Regions from separate parts of the Bacillus sp. FJAT-45066 genome, predicted to be linked through region 2. Evidence: riboswitches for the same ligand, from Rfam matches in the RefSeq annotation. Region 2 holds a riboswitch; the other holds the start of a gene.
What was found. A riboswitch is a leader RNA that binds a small molecule or an ion and turns the genes downstream of it on or off. The one in region 2 is predicted to bind S-adenosylmethionine.
Positions count from the first base shown of each region.

Region 1: another riboswitch for S-adenosylmethionine. It lies ahead of metK (methionine adenosyltransferase); the one in region 2 lies ahead of mtnW (2,3-diketo-5-methylthiopentyl-1-phosphate enolase).

Region 1 is NZ_NISQ01000001.1:45,341-53,127, forward strand. Features, by position in the region: gene CDZ92_RS00305 (ABC transporter substrate-binding protein) at 9-1,007, opposite strand; gene CDZ92_RS00310 (alpha/beta hydrolase family protein) at 1,121-1,906, shown strand; gene pckA (phosphoenolpyruvate carboxykinase (ATP)) at 2,258-3,844, opposite strand; SAM riboswitch class I at 4,157-4,315, shown strand; gene metK (methionine adenosyltransferase) at 4,615-5,814, shown strand; gene asnB (asparagine synthase (glutamine-hydrolyzing)) at 6,185-7,787, shown strand, end outside.
Region 2 is NZ_NISQ01000001.1:1,804,293-1,812,079, forward strand. Features, by position in the region: gene CDZ92_RS09155 (spore germination protein) at 1-1,304, opposite strand, end outside; gene CDZ92_RS09160 (1,2-dihydroxy-3-keto-5-methylthiopentene dioxygenase) at 1,525-2,067, opposite strand; gene CDZ92_RS09165 (methylthioribulose 1-phosphate dehydratase) at 2,081-2,713, opposite strand; gene CDZ92_RS09170 (2-hydroxy-3-keto-5-methylthiopentenyl-1-phosphate phosphatase) at 2,710-3,369, opposite strand; gene mtnW (2,3-diketo-5-methylthiopentyl-1-phosphate enolase) at 3,366-4,601, opposite strand; SAM riboswitch class I at 5,042-5,148, opposite strand; gene CDZ92_RS09180 (pyridoxal phosphate-dependent aminotransferase) at 5,243-6,415, opposite strand; gene CDZ92_RS09185 (carbon-nitrogen family hydrolase) at 6,515-7,297, shown strand; gene cspD (cold-shock protein CspD) at 7,356-7,553, opposite strand.

The DNA.
Region 1 (7,787 bases), 1.8 Mb from region 2:
ATTCATCCTTATTTGCCGATAATTTTATTGGCAATTTCTGTATTTACTAATTTTTCATGCTCCACATATACTGGCAATTCGCCAGCTTCTTTCATAATGTTTTGCAAGTTTTCCCACTCTTCTTTATCAAGGATAGGGTCTGTTGCATATGAACCTTGGCTCTTGTAGCGGTCCACAACTGTTTCGATTAAATCGATGGAAGTATCGTCAAAGTACTTTTGAATCACTTCTGCGACTTCTCTTGCAGTCTGCGTTTCTACCCATTGCTGTCCTTTATAAAGCGCTCTAGTAAATCCTTGTACTTTCTTGTCATCTTTTTTCATATAACTCTCTTTCGCCATAAATGTTGTATATGGCACGTGCCCCGATTCTACACCAAAGGAAGCGACAATGTAGCCAATGCCTTCTTGTTCAAACACACTTGCTTGAGGCTCAAATAATTGAACGTAGTCTCCTGTTCCAGAGGCAAAAGCGCTCGGGATATTACCGAAATCTATATTTTGAATGAGATTTAAATCTGATTGAGGGTTAATGCCATGCTTCTTTAACACAAACTCCCCTACCATTTGTGGCATGCCACCTTTTCGTTGACCAAGGAAAGTAGAACCTTTTAAGTCGTCCCACGAGAAATTATCTACTTTGTTTCTAGCAACTAAGAAAGTCCCATCTGTTTGTGTTAATTGAGCGAAGTTAATGACTGGATCTGTTGCTTCTTGCGCATAAACATAAATGGAAGTCTCAGAACCAACTAAAGCAATATCTGCTCCATTGCTTAGCAGCGCAGTCATTGCTTTATCTCCACCCCAAGCAGTAGTTAACTCAACCGTAATTCCTTCTTCCTCGAAAAAACCTTGTTCTATTGCAGCATAAAATGGAGCGTAAAAGATAGAACGGGTAACCTCAGAAACTCTAACAGTTTCCGCCTTGCCATTACCGCATGCAGCGATAGAGACTATTAATACCAAACATAGTGAAAGATACAATCCGAACCTTAAGTAACGTTTCATTTTGGCTAATCCTCCTTGTAAAAAGACCTACTTGTTGTGATGTTTTATAAGATAAAGTATGATGAGGAAAAAAATGTGTGAATGCCTATTAGGTTTAAATGGAGGTTTTTGTTTTGTATAGGAATGGAGAGATTTTAGAAAAAGAGCGTTTTCCATCACCGAACCCGACTGTACACTTATTTACCGTTACATACTGGAGCGATGGACTTAAAGTGAAAGGACTGTTGGCAGAGCCGAGAACGGAAGGTAATTATGAAGGTTTTCTATATTTGCGAGGTGGCATTAAAAATGTAGGGCAAGTAAGGCCAGCTCGAATTGCCCAATTTGCTTCGGAAGGGTTTATTGTAATGGCTCCATTTTATCGAGGAAATCAAGGTGGAGAGGGGAATGAAGATTTTGCAGGAGAAGACCGTATGGATGCTTTTTCGGCGTATGAACTGTTAAGAAGTTATCATCGAGTCGAAAGTGGACTAGTACATGTTTTTGGTTTTTCCCGTGGGGGCGTAATGGCACTGTTGACCAGCATAGAAAATAAGGATGTATCCTCCGTTGTATGCTGGGGTGGGGTGTCTGACATGTTTTTAACATACGATGAACGTGTGGATATGCGAAGAATGTTAAAGCGTGTTGTTGGAGGAACGCCTACAAAATTTCCTGAGCAATATGAATGGCGAACACCTTTATATTTTTTAGAGGAGTTACGAGCACCTGTATTAATCATTCACGGTGAAAAAGATGACAATGTTTCGATCGAGCATTCCTATCGTCTAGAAAAGCGGTTAAAGGAGTTAAACCATGATGTAGAGTCTTGGTATTTTAAAGGATATGACCATTACTTTCCCCCAGCGGAGAATAGAAGAGTTGTGAGAGAGTTAGCAAGGTGGATGAAAAGTAAGTAAATCTATTAAAGTTGGTGTGAAAAATGATTCAAGTTCATTTAGGTAGGTGTATAGGGAGTAGATGAACTAGATAATGGGGCTGACGTTCATTTTAGTTAAGGAAGAGAGAGAAAATGAACATGAAGAGGCTGTTCACGTTCATTATGGTAAAGGAAGAGAGAGAAAATGAACATGAAGAGGCTGATGAAGTTCAACTCGACGGAAAAAATAGCCAAAATGCATCTTTATAAGGGGAAGAAGACTACTAAAGAAAACTTCATGCAATTCCCACCTAAATAAAAAAGGCTATCTTAGTAAGTCAGCAAAACTGACTTCTAGGATAGCCTCTTTTAATTTCATACGATAGGAATATTAAACTGTAGGACCACCAAGCTCTAACACTTCACGTGGGACAGAATTAAATTTTTCAAAGTTAGCTTTAAATTTACCAGCTAGTTCACGAGCTTTAGCATCATATGCTTCGTCGTTATTCCAAGTCTTCATAGGCTGTAACACTTCATCTGGAACACCTGCAACATGTACAGGAATCTCAAGACCAAAGTATGGGTCCTTAGTAGTTTCTGCACTCGTTAATTCACCTTCAATAGCTGCTTGAACCATTGCGCGTGTGTAAGAAAGCTTCATACGACTACCTACACCATATTCGCCACCAGTCCAACCAGTATTTACTAAAAATACTTGAACGTTGTGCTCATCAATTTTCTTCCCTAACATTTCAGCATAAACTGTTGCAGGAAGTGGTAAGAAAGGTGAGCCGAAACATGTAGAGAATGTTGCTTGTGGAGAAGTGATTCCACGCTCTGTACCAGCTAATTTACTTGTATACCCACTTAAGAAGTGGAACATTGCTTGCTCTTTTGATAATTTACTGATTGGAGGTAAAACTCCAGTAGCATCAGCAGTTAAGAAAACTATCGTTGTTGGGTGCCCAGCAACACTAGGGTCAACGATGTTATCCATTGCTTGTAGCGGATAAGCTGCACGAGTGTTTTCTGTTAATGTAGAGTTATCATAGTCTGCAACACGAGAGTTCTCATCTAAAACAACATTTTCTAAAACAGATCCGAAGCGGATTGAATCAAAGATTTGTGGCTCTTTTTCACGAGTTAAGCCGATACATTTAGCGTAGCAACCACCTTCAATGTTAAATACACCAGTATTAGACCAACCGTGCTCATCATCACCGATTAGTTTGCGGTTAGCGTCTGCAGATAATGTTGTTTTACCAGTTCCGGAAAGACCAAAGAATAATGCAACATCGCCTTCACGTCCCACGTTTGCAGAACAGTGCATTGGCATGATGCCTTCTTCAGGAAGTAAGTAGTTCATGATAGAGAAGATGGATTTCTTCATCTCTCCAGCATACTCTGTTCCACCAATTAATACGATTCTTTTACTGAATGAAACTAAAATGAATGCTTCAGAATTTGTACCATCAACAGCTGGATCTGCCTTGAATGTAGGGGCAGAAACAATAGTAAAAGCTGTTTCGTGTTTTGCTAATTCTTCATCAGATGGACGAATGAACAATTGGTGTGCAAAAAGATTGTGCCAAGCAAATTCGTTTATTACTTGAATAGGTAGGCGATATTTTTCATCTGCACCAGCAAAACCTTTAAATACAAAAATTTCTTCTTTTTCACCTAAGTATTGAAGAACTTTTTCATATAAACGATCAAAAATATTTTCAGAGATTGGTTGGTTTACTTTACCCCAATCTACTTTACTTTTACTTACGTCATCTTCTACAATGAATTTATCTTTAGGGGATCTCCCTGTATATTTACCAGTTGTCGCCAGAATTGCGCCAGTGGAAGACAATGTTCCTTCATTACGGTTTAATATTTTCTCCACTAATTGCGGAACGGATAATTGAATTTGTGCATTTGTTCCATAAACTAATTTTGTTAAACCGCTTTCAATACCAACCGTTTTCATCATGGATAACTCTCCTTCAAATAAGTATTATGTTATTTCTCTAATAAAAAGTATAACACATTAACTGAAATAGTCCATACTAATTATCGTATTTTATGAAATAATAATTAAAATGGTTAGTATTATGACAAAAATTCTTCATATATATTTTCCACTTATTATTAATGATAAAACACTTCGTTCATAGAAATATCATTCCCTTTCTTATTTTACTCCATTATGAAACAAACTCAACAAAAGAATTATAATTTCGTATCGTTTTTTGTTGACATGCAAGGTTTGACTACGTTAATATAAATCCTTGAACGGATACTCTTATCCCGAGCTGGTGGAGGGACAGGCCCTATGAAACCCAGCAACCTGCTCATATTATGCGATTTCCTATAGGAACGCTTTGTTAAGAAATTTTTTCCACCTTGAGCAAAGGTGCTAACCTGACGCAAGGATGCTTATGCCCTTGAGCGATAAGAGTGAAAGGCGAACGTAGTGATTAAAACCTTTCCTCAAATTTTTAGGGAAGGTTTTTTATATTTTGACACATGATAAGAAAGAAACTCAAAACGACCAATACTTTTTAATAGAAGATAATGGACCGTCATTCTTTCATCTCAGGCTTGTCACTTAGTGTTACGTCTTAAGTAACAGATAAGCTAATTACTTATCTTCTCATTCAAAGGGAAACTGGAGATCCGTATCAAAAATGGTGATTTCACCGCAATGTAACTCATATGTTACATACCTTTATAATTCCAAAGGAGGAAACGGACAAAATGACAAAACAACGTCGTTTATTTACTTCTGAGTCAGTAACAGAAGGACACCCGGATAAGATTTGTGACCAAATTTCAGATTCAATTCTAGACGCTATTTTAGCAAATGATGCTAACGCTCGTGTTGCATGTGAAACTTCTGTAACAACTGGTTTAGTATTAGTGGCAGGAGAAATTACAACTTCTACTTATGTAGACATCCCGAAAATTGTTCGTGAAACAATCCAAGGTATTGGTTATACTCGTGCAAAATACGGATTTGACGCGGAAACTTGTGCAGTATTAACTTCTATTGATGAGCAATCTGCTGATATCGCAATGGGAGTTGACCAAGCATTAGAAGCTCGTGAAGGTCAAATGTCTGATGCGGAAATCGAAGCCATCGGTGCTGGTGACCAAGGATTAATGTTTGGTTTTGCATGTAATGAAACGAAAGAGTTAATGCCTCTTCCTATTTCATTATCACATAAATTAGCTCGTCGCTTAACGGAAGTAAGGAAAGACGAAATCTTACCTTACCTACGTCCAGATGGCAAAACTCAAGTAACAGTAGAATATGATGAGAACGACAAGCCTGAACGCATTGATACAATCGTTATTTCAACACAACATCATCCGGAGGTTACGTTAGAGCAAATTCAACGTAACATTAAAGAGTATGTTATTAAGCCAGTTGTACCTGCTGAGTTAATTGATGAAAACACGAAATACTTCATTAACCCAACAGGCCGTTTCGTAATCGGTGGTCCTCAAGGGGATGCTGGTTTAACTGGAAGAAAGATTATCGTTGATACGTACGGTGGATATGCTCGTCACGGCGGTGGTGCATTCTCTGGTAAGGATCCTACAAAAGTAGACCGTTCTGGTGCTTATGCTGCACGTTATGTTGCGAAAAACATCGTAGCTGCTGGCCTTGCTGACAAATGTGAAGTTCAGCTTGCATATGCAATTGGTGTAGCTCAACCAGTATCTATTGCAGTGGACACTTTCGGAACTGGGACAGTTACTGAAGAGAAATTAGTGGAACTTGTACGTAACAATTTTGATTTACGTCCAGCTGGAATTATCAAAATGTTAGACTTACGTCGTCCAATTTATAAGCAAACAGCTGCTTATGGACATTTTGGCCGTAATGACTTAGATTTACCATGGGAGCAAACAGATAAAGCAGAAGCTTTAAAAGAGCAAGCAAACGCATAATTTAAAATACCACTATCTTTTGAAGGTAGTGGTATTTTTTTAAAAAATATATGTTCAAGCATAGTGTTAATAATCAAATACTAATACATGTTGATTTCCGTGCAAGCTTGAGGCTTAAAAATAAAAATATTTTGTCGTGAAAACTTTTTAAAGCAATTGAGGGTAGTATATAAGAGAATAAAATATAGTTGGCATTAAAATCCTAAAGGAATTTATTAAAAAAATGTCGAAAAATAGAGAAAAGAATTTCTTTTTATTATTACTATTCTAGTATATTCTCAAAGTATTTAGGAAAACTAATACTATTTTTAGTGGAAAATGGGTATTTATTTTAATAGATAACTTTAATGCTTACTAAAGAGGTGTAATTATGTGTGGTTTTGTCGGATTTTATTCTAAGTATGGGAAAGCAAATGAATATGGTCAGATGGAAGAGATGCTTTCTGCAATACATCATCGTGGACCAGATGACACTGGAGTTTTTCAAGATGAGTGGGTTCAATTTGGGTTTAAAAGACTTAGTATTATTGATTTAGAAAATGGTGCACAACCGTTGAACGACTACTCAAAACGTTATTGGATCATCTTTAATGGTGAAATCTATAACTATGTTGAATTAAGAAAAAAATTAGTGGAGCAAGGGTATCCATTTCAAACTGAATCAGATACAGAAGTCATTATAGCTCTTTACTCTTTATATAAAGAAGAAAGTGTGAAGTACTTAGAAGGAATGTTTAGTTTTTTAATATGGGACACAGAAGAAAAATCTCTATTTGGTGCACGTGACCCATTCGGTATTAAACCTTTGTTCTATTATGAAAACGAAGAAGCGTTTATTTTTGCATCAGAAGTGAAAAGTGTTTTTCAAGGTATTCCCGTTGAAGAGTCGATCGATGAGACTCAACTTCAACACTATTTAACCTTTCAATATGTACCAGAGCCAAACACATTATTTCCATCTATAAAAAAGGTGAAGCCAGGTCACTATTTTACACTAGATAAGAAAAATGGTTTACAATTTACGGAATACTGGCATCCAACTTTCCATCCAGTTGCACAATCAGAAAAAGGTTTAGAAAACCATATTCAGGAAGTGCTAAGGGAATCCGTTAAAAAACATATGCGCAGTGATGTGCCTGTAGGTTGTTTCTTATCTGGTGGTATTGACTCGACGATTGTCGCAACTCTTTCTAAAGAGTTTAATCCTAATATTAAAACATTCTCTGTTGGGTTTGAGATAGATGGATATAGTGAAATAGATGTTGCGAAAAAGACAGCTGAGGCTTTAGGTGTTGAAAACATTAGTTATAACATTAAGCCGGATGAATTTATTAAAGAGTTACCAAAAATAATTTGGCATTTAGATGACCCTGTTGCAGACCCTGCAGCCATACCTTTATATTTTCTAGCTAGAACTGCTAGAGAGCACGTTACCGTTGCTTTATCTGGAGAGGGTGCGGATGAACTTTTCGGAGGGTATAACATTTACCGCGAGCCACAATCGTTAAAAATGTTTGAATACATTCCTGATACGTTAAAGAAAAGTTTAATGAAAATATCTATGTCGATGCCTGATGGAATGAAAGGGAAGAGCTTCATTTTACGAGGATGTACTCCGATAGAAGAAAGATTTATTGGCAATGCAAAAATATTTACAGAAGAAGAAAAAGCAGCTTTCTTTAAAGGTTATAACAGAAATGTAAATTATCGACAAGTTACACAAAGTATTTATGACTTTGCAAAAGAGTACGACGATATCACGAAGATGCAATATGTTGATATGCATACTTGGTTAAAAGGGGATATCTTAGTAAAAGCAGATAAAATGTCGATGGCACATTCCTTAGAAGTACGCGTTCCGTTTCTAGATAAAGTAGTGTTTGAAGCTGCGTCGTCTATCTCTAAAAATTTAAAAGTAAATGCTACTCAAACGAAAACATTACTTAGAAACGCGGTTACTGGACTTATTCCTG
Region 2 (7,787 bases):
CCGAAAAAGCCGATAAAACTTGCTAAAGCAATAAAGGCAAATCTAGCTATCCTAACAGCAAAAACGAAACTATTCGTTGCGATTGTATAAGATGCTAAACTTGAAAACCCAACCACCGTTACTACAATCGGGCTAATGATTCCTGCTTCAATCGCTGCAATACTAATAATTAATGCCCCGAGAAGAGCAACAATTGGACCATTTTTAGAAGGAAACCGTGTCCCTGCTTCCCGAATGATATCAAAGGTTATTTCGACAAGAATAATTTCAAATATCGCCGGAAAAGGAACTAAATCTCTAGTTGCCGATACTGTCAATAACATATCTGTCGGCAATGCTTCAACATGATAATTTGTTACAGCAATAAAGGTAGCCGGTGCCAAAAGTGCAGCAAAAAATGCTAATAATCTAACAATACGCATTAAATTCCCATATGCCCATCTTTGATAATAGTCTTCTGCCGTATGAAAAAAAGACCAAAAAGTTACCGGCATTACTAAACAATCTGGAGAAGAATCCATTAATAAAACAACATGACCTTCTTTGAGAAAAGCAGCAGCTCTATCAGGTCTCTCTGTTGTTAAAATAGAAGGCACTAACGAATATGGTCTTTCCTCAATATGTTGTTCTAGCATCGGTAAATTTTGAACATTTTCTACTTCAATTTGTGCTATTCTCTCTCTTACTTTTTCCACCAATTCTTCATTTGCTACATCATTTAAATATAAGAGAGCAACCGTATTTTCTTGACCGTAACCTACTTTTACATGTTCTTTCACAAGTTGTGACGTTCTAAGTTGCTTTCTAATGAGAGACGTATTGATAATTTCAGACTCTACAAATGCTTCTTTTGGTCCTTTAAGTACCGTTTCAATTTCAGCGTTTCCTACAGATCGACTTTCAATTGATTTCGTATCAATTGGATAAATAACAGGTTCTCCTTCTATTAAAAGGAGAGATTGTCCACCATTTAAGCAAATCTCCATTTCTTGAAATGAGTGTAGTTCTTTTCTAATAGTCACCGGAGCCAACTCTTTTAACTTACCTAATGTTGTATGGCTATATAATGTATACGTTACAGCCCTATTAAAGGCTGGAATTACTTTTTCAAAAATCTGTTGCTCATTTGCCATGCCACGAATATAAAACAGGACGGCATCCCTGTCTAAAAAAGGAATATAAATATGTTCCATAACGAAATCTGCATTCTTATTACCTAAGAAATATTTATTAATAAGGAATACATTTTCCTCGAAAACATCTGTTAGCTTAGTAACTGTTTCAGTATGATTGGACTTTTCCATATTCTCACCTCTATTTCATCCCGGCTAAAAGTTTTTCTTATTTTCCACCTAATTGGTGGAAATATTCTTTCATGGTGATATTTTGAATAAAAATTGAAGATTTATCGGGGTATTAAATTATATATCCAGGAGCTTTTGACCTTATTTTTTAGGATACAAAAAAGCAAGCCATCCACACATAATATGTGCTAACGGCTTGCTTCAATTTTCAGTCCAACTTTCATTTACCTTCAACTAAGTCGACCTCTTGCTCATAAATCGGTACCCATCCTTCTGTTGTTACAAAGATACGAACGGCTACAACTTTTCTATCTTCCATTAAAGTAAAGTAGTGTCGAACATTTTCTGGAACTGAAATTAAATCTCCTGGCTCAAGTTCTACATCAAAGAAAGATCCATCTTTTCCTTGAATTACAAAGATACCGTGTCCGCTTACGATAAAGCGAACTTCATCGTCTGTATGGTGATGCTCTTGTTGAAAGTTTTTCAGTAGTTGCTCTAAGTTTGGCGTCGCATCTGATAAAGAAATGACATCACTAGCTTGATAACCTCTTCTTGAAGAAATGTCTGTGATCTCATTGGAGAACACCTCTAAAATTTGTTTTTTATCTTCATCTGTTAGAGCAAAGTTTTCTTGTAAATTTTCAGGTAGCTTTTGAATATCCCATTTCTCATAAATTACTTCGTTCTCATCTAAAAACTTCACTACTTCTTCTAATACTTCTAGTCTTTCACTTGTCTCATGTAATCTAATTTTCGCCATTATCATATCCTCCTTATATAGATACTGCTATAGGGTGGTTTAATTTTATAACTCTCAAATGATAAGAAAATAAAAATTCCCACGCTTCCAAGATCCTTTTTGCTTCTGCAGCGTCTTTTCCCCAAGCAGTTATTCCGTGGTTTTCAATTAATACTGCTCCAGCGTCATCCTTAACAAAAGATGAAAATTCATTAGCTAACGTTGGGATATGAGCATGGTTACGTATAATCGGTATAGAAACTTCCGCATTCTCTTCCCAGATACCTAGCGCCTTAATAATTTCTTGCCCCTTAAAACTCGCCTTCCCAGTTTGCTTATAGAGCTCTGAAACAACATTATTATCGACCGTATGAACGTGCAGAACACATCCCGCTTTTGTTTTTTGGTATATATAGGTATGAAGAAGTGTTTCAGCTGACGGTTTCAAATCCGTATCTTCTATTTTTTGTCCATGTTGATCGACTAGTAAAAAGTCATCCAATGTACGTTTTCGCTTATCTTTACCGCTTGCAGTTACTAAAAAGGTTAAAGGTGCTTTTGATACTTTAATGGATAAGTTACCGCTCGTTCCGAAAAACCAATCTCTCGCGGCCAATTCATCTTTAACATCTGCAAGTTCATGCCATTTCTTAATGTAAGTGCTCATACTTTCACCTCAAATCCTTTTAAAATGTTTATTACATCAAAAAATGTTTCAAATGAGTCGTAATGTATATTTAATTCTTTACATTTATCAACCAAGAAGTCACGGGCAATCACTTTATCTGCTATTTTAGCTGCTTGTAAATCTGTTATGGAATCCCCAATAACAATTGTTTCATTATCATCTGATGCTAAACGACGAATCAATGACGGTTTACAACAGCCACAGTTATTTCCACAAGCATTATCACAACTATGCGGCCAAATAATCTTAATATTTTCACCAGTAAAGTCTGATTCGTTGCAATAGATCGTGTCCTCTTCTATGAACCCATTTAGAAGAGGTATGACAAAAAAGTCTATTCCACCTGAAACAATGTAAAGCTCCATTCCAACTTCTTTTACATAAGCAACAAACTCAGCAAAACCTTCACGTATTTCAGCATTTTGTAATATAAAATCAGTTATTTCGTTTCTCTTACTCGAAGGAAGAAGGGAGAATAATGTAGTTACTCCTTCCTTAATAGAAACTTGTTGGCTTAATATTTTATCCTTTACCTGTTCCCACTCAGGTGGGGCAAATTGTTTCATGATGGAGATAATATTATCGCTTCTCGTTATCGTGCCATCGAAGTCACAGAAAATGACTGGCTTTCTCATACTGTTACTTCCCCCCAAAGATGCAACGCTTTCTGTAATTCTTCGTTTTCTTTAGCTGCTTGTTGAAGTGATAAACCATTTTGAACAGCTTCAACAGCTTGACGAAATGCCTTTCCTCCTCCTATGGCACCATCTGGATGGCCGTGAACTCCACCACCTGCATTAATAACACAATCTATTCCGAAATCTTGCATTAAAACTGGTACTAAACCTGGATGTATTCCTGCTGAAGGTACCGGAATTGTTTTCTTCCACATATCGCTATTTGTCAATGATTCATAGATACCAAGAGCTTCCTCTCTTTTTAATGCAACACTTCCATACGGTGATGGGAATAAAGAGAAATCAGCACCTGCGTAGCGAAGTAATTTTCCTAATAGTAAGGAATTTGATATCCCATAAAATTCTGATGGTGTTACTGCACCACTAACAGCTGGATGAGCCATTATTGGAATACCGATTTCCTTATCTTCTGCTAAGCTTTGTAATACATCTAATCCATATGAAAATACGTTAAATAATAAAATATCTGCTCCGTCTTCTGCTGCTCTTTTTGCTTTTTCTTTTAACTCAAATGTTCTTCCTGTTAAATTTACTGCATAACGCGCTCGGTGACCTGTCTCCTCGAAGACTTGCTGTACCACTTCTTTTCCGACTGAAATTCGTTTTACAAATGGAGTTAACTCATTTTCAAACAAAATTTCGTCATCTTTAATGAAATCAACCCCACCTAACGCTTGTTCTCTTAGTTGGTTTGCGACAAAAGTTAAATCTTTTCCTAATACTCCTTTGAAGATGCTCATGATAAATGGTCTATTATAAACTCCCGTGATTTCTCTTAGTCCATCTGCTCCGAATTTAGGACCAGGAAAGTACTTTTTTAATCCCTTACTAAACTCTAAGTCTAGCAGCTTAATTTCTCCATCCAGAGAAAGTTTTCCAAAAACTGTTGTTAGTATCGCTGGGAGATCAGGGCTAAAATTAGCTGCTGGATATTCAATCTTCACAATACCCTTTGTTATTTTTTTTTGAAAATAGTTATCTACTAATTCACTTGTAGGTAAATATTCAACGCCAACAACATTCCCTTTATGTCTTTTTAATTGTTCTTGTTCAATTAGTGGTAGATTTGTCCAAGAACCAACTGTTAATCCAAGGGCGATGGATTCAGCTTTTTTCTCTAAATTACCTTTATGATCATGTATGAGATATGTAGCAACTACTGAACTCATGTTAAACACCTCTTTTTTTTAAATGGCTATGTTAAAGGCCACTGTTGATTTCCGTGCAAGTCTTCGCTTTCCGCGGGCGTGTCTAGGTCTAGCGGCTAGCTCCGCAAGTCTAGCCTTGGCCATCTCGAGGGCAAAGAGCTCCCTCAAGATGGCCCAGTCTTACGCTTGTCGGAGCTGAACGAGCCGCAATCACTTTTCTTGGCGCCGGGAGCCTCCTCGGCGCAAGCGCCTGTGGGGTCTCCCGGTCCTCGCTTCTCCCACAGGACAAGGAAGGCTCCTGAGCGGTGCATCCTTCGTAAGAAAATGCGTATGCATTTTCGAGGCGTCTCAGCCTTGCACGGAAATCAACAGATTAGTTTTTAAATATCAACACAAAGCTTTAACACAACTTAAATATAAAAAACCTCTTCTGGACAAGAAGAGGTTAGGGAACTAACATCCTCTTATCTGTCAGCTACTGCTGCAAGATTTAGCACCGTGCTTAAAATGAATTAAGTCGGTTGCCGGGTTTCATCGGGCTAGTCCCTCCACCTGCTCTTGATAAGAAAATATGAATATATATTGTGCAATTTAATTATTCAGAATTTATAAAATCTACATGTGATTATTACATCATTTTTTCTAATAGTCAATAGTTTTGTTTAAAAAATATTTAACGCTTTAATTCGTTGAACAGCCTCTTCCAATCTTTCAACATCAGTCAATAATCCAACCCGTACGTATCCTTCACCATACGTACCAAAGCCGACTCCTGGTGCCACTACGACATGTGCTTTTTCTAGTAAAAGGTCTGAAAATTGTTGCGAAGTATATCCGTCAGGTACTTTTAACCACGCAAAAAAAGAACCCTCAGGTGAACGAACTTCCCAACCGATTTCAGTCAGCCCACTTACTAAAACATTTCTACGAGTCTCATATACATCCACTAAATCTACAACACATTGTTGAGATTCTAAGAGGGCCGTTGTTGCAGCCTCTTGAATAGCACTAAATAAACTAACGTATAAATGGTCTTGTAATAAGTTAATAGATTCAATGACACTTTGATTTCCAACAGCAAAACCAACTCTCCAACCTGCCATATTAAATGTTTTAGAGAGTGTGTAAATTTCAATCCCAACCTCTTTTGCACCTTTTGTTTGTAAAAAACTTATCGGTCTTTTCCCATCAAAGCCAATCGCACCATAAGCGAAATCGTGCACAACGCAAATATCATGCTCGTTCGCTAAAGCGACAGTTTCATCAAAGAATTCTTGAGTCGCAATAGCACCTGTCGGGTTATTCGGATAGTTTAAAAACATTAGCTTTGCCTTTTGTAGTACGTCTTTACTAACAATAGAGTAATCTGGTAAAAAGTTGTTTTTTTCAAGTAACGGCATATATTCCATTTTTGCACGCGCTATTGCCACACCTGACCAATAGTCAGGGTAACCTGGATCTGGGACTATAACAGTATCCCCATCATTTAATAAACAAGATGGAATTTCCACCAGTCCAGCTTTTCCGCCGAATAATATAGCTACTTCTTTTTCAGGATCTAAATCCACGTTATATTCCCTTTTGTAAAATTTAGCAACTGCCTCTTTAAAAAACGCTTGGCCACGAAATGGGGAATATTTATGGTAGTTTACATTTTCAGTAGCGCTTTGTAACGATTTTACTATATGACTTGGTGTCGGTTGATCAGGATTACCTTGTCCTAGATTAATAACATCATGCCCTTCTTCAACAACTTTTCCTACCTTTTGAACTAAAGATGCAAAAAATTGCTTTGGAAGTTCCTGCAACAGTTTTGACTGTTCGAAATTTTTCATTTTGCACACCTACTTAAAAAATTCTTGAAATACTAGTCACAAATAATATAAGGTTAATAACAAAAAGTAAAGTGTTTTTTGAAAGGAGCATGAAATGTTTTGTGGAAAATCGCATGTATTCAAACTGATATTGTTTTTGGAAGCCCAGAGCAAAATATGCAAAATATAAGAGTAAAAGTGAAAGAAGCCGTTACGAAACTCACACCTGATATCATTGTTTTACCTGAACTATGGAATACTGCCTACGACTTGATTAGGCTTGATGATATTTCAGACGAGGATGGTATAGAAAGCAAACGTTTCTTGTCAGAGTTAGCAAAACAATATCATGTGAAGATTGTTGGAGGTTCTGTAGCGAGAAGATCAACAAAAGGTGTTTATAACACGATGTTTATTTTTGAAGAAAACGGAGAATTTGTAGGAGAATATAGTAAATTACACTTATTTAAATTGATGGATGAACATTTATTTTTACAACCTGGAGAGTCAGATGGGTTATTCGAATTAGATAGTGAACTTTGTGCAGGTATGATCTGCTATGATATTAGATTTCCTGAATGGATTAGGTCCCATACACTGAAAGGTGCAAAAGTTCTGTTCGTCTCAGCTCAATGGCCATTAGCAAGGTTGCATCATTGGCGGACTTTATTATTAGCTCGTGCTATTGAAAATCAATGTTATGTAGTCGCATGTAATCGTGTTGGGTCTGATCCTAACAATGTTTTTGCTGGCCATTCTATGATTATTGATCCTTGGGGAGAGATACTTTCAGAAGGAACGGAAGAAGAAGGTATTATTTACAGTTCTATAGACTTAAGAAAAGTAGATGAAGTACGGGCTCAAATTCCAATTTTTGAAGATAGAAAACCTACTCACTATTAATCTATATAAAGCAAAAGGACTCCTTTAAAGGAGTCCTTTTTTATGATTAGATCATTAATTATTTAGTTACGTTAGCAGCTTGAGGTCCACGAGCTCCATCAACGATTTCGAAAGAAACTTCTTGACCTTCTTCTAAACTTTTGAAACCTTCGCCTTGAATAGCGGAGAAGTGTACGAATACATCGTCTTGACCTTCAACTTCGATGAAACCGAAACCTTTTTCTGCGTTAAACCATTTAACTTTACCTTGTAACATGTTTGTTCCTCCTTGCGGCTTTGTTGCCACGAATAAAGTATTACTATTCTTGCTCGTTCATGCTAACATTTCAAGACGAAAAACCGTGTTTTTGACTTTCCATATATCTATAACCGAACAAAAATAATTAAATTAATAATAACAGAAATAGTTAAAAAATTCAAGGATTAGAACAGAAAGAATATTAGTTTATTTCTCTATTTTTCTATCAGCTTTCTATAACTAAAATATTTT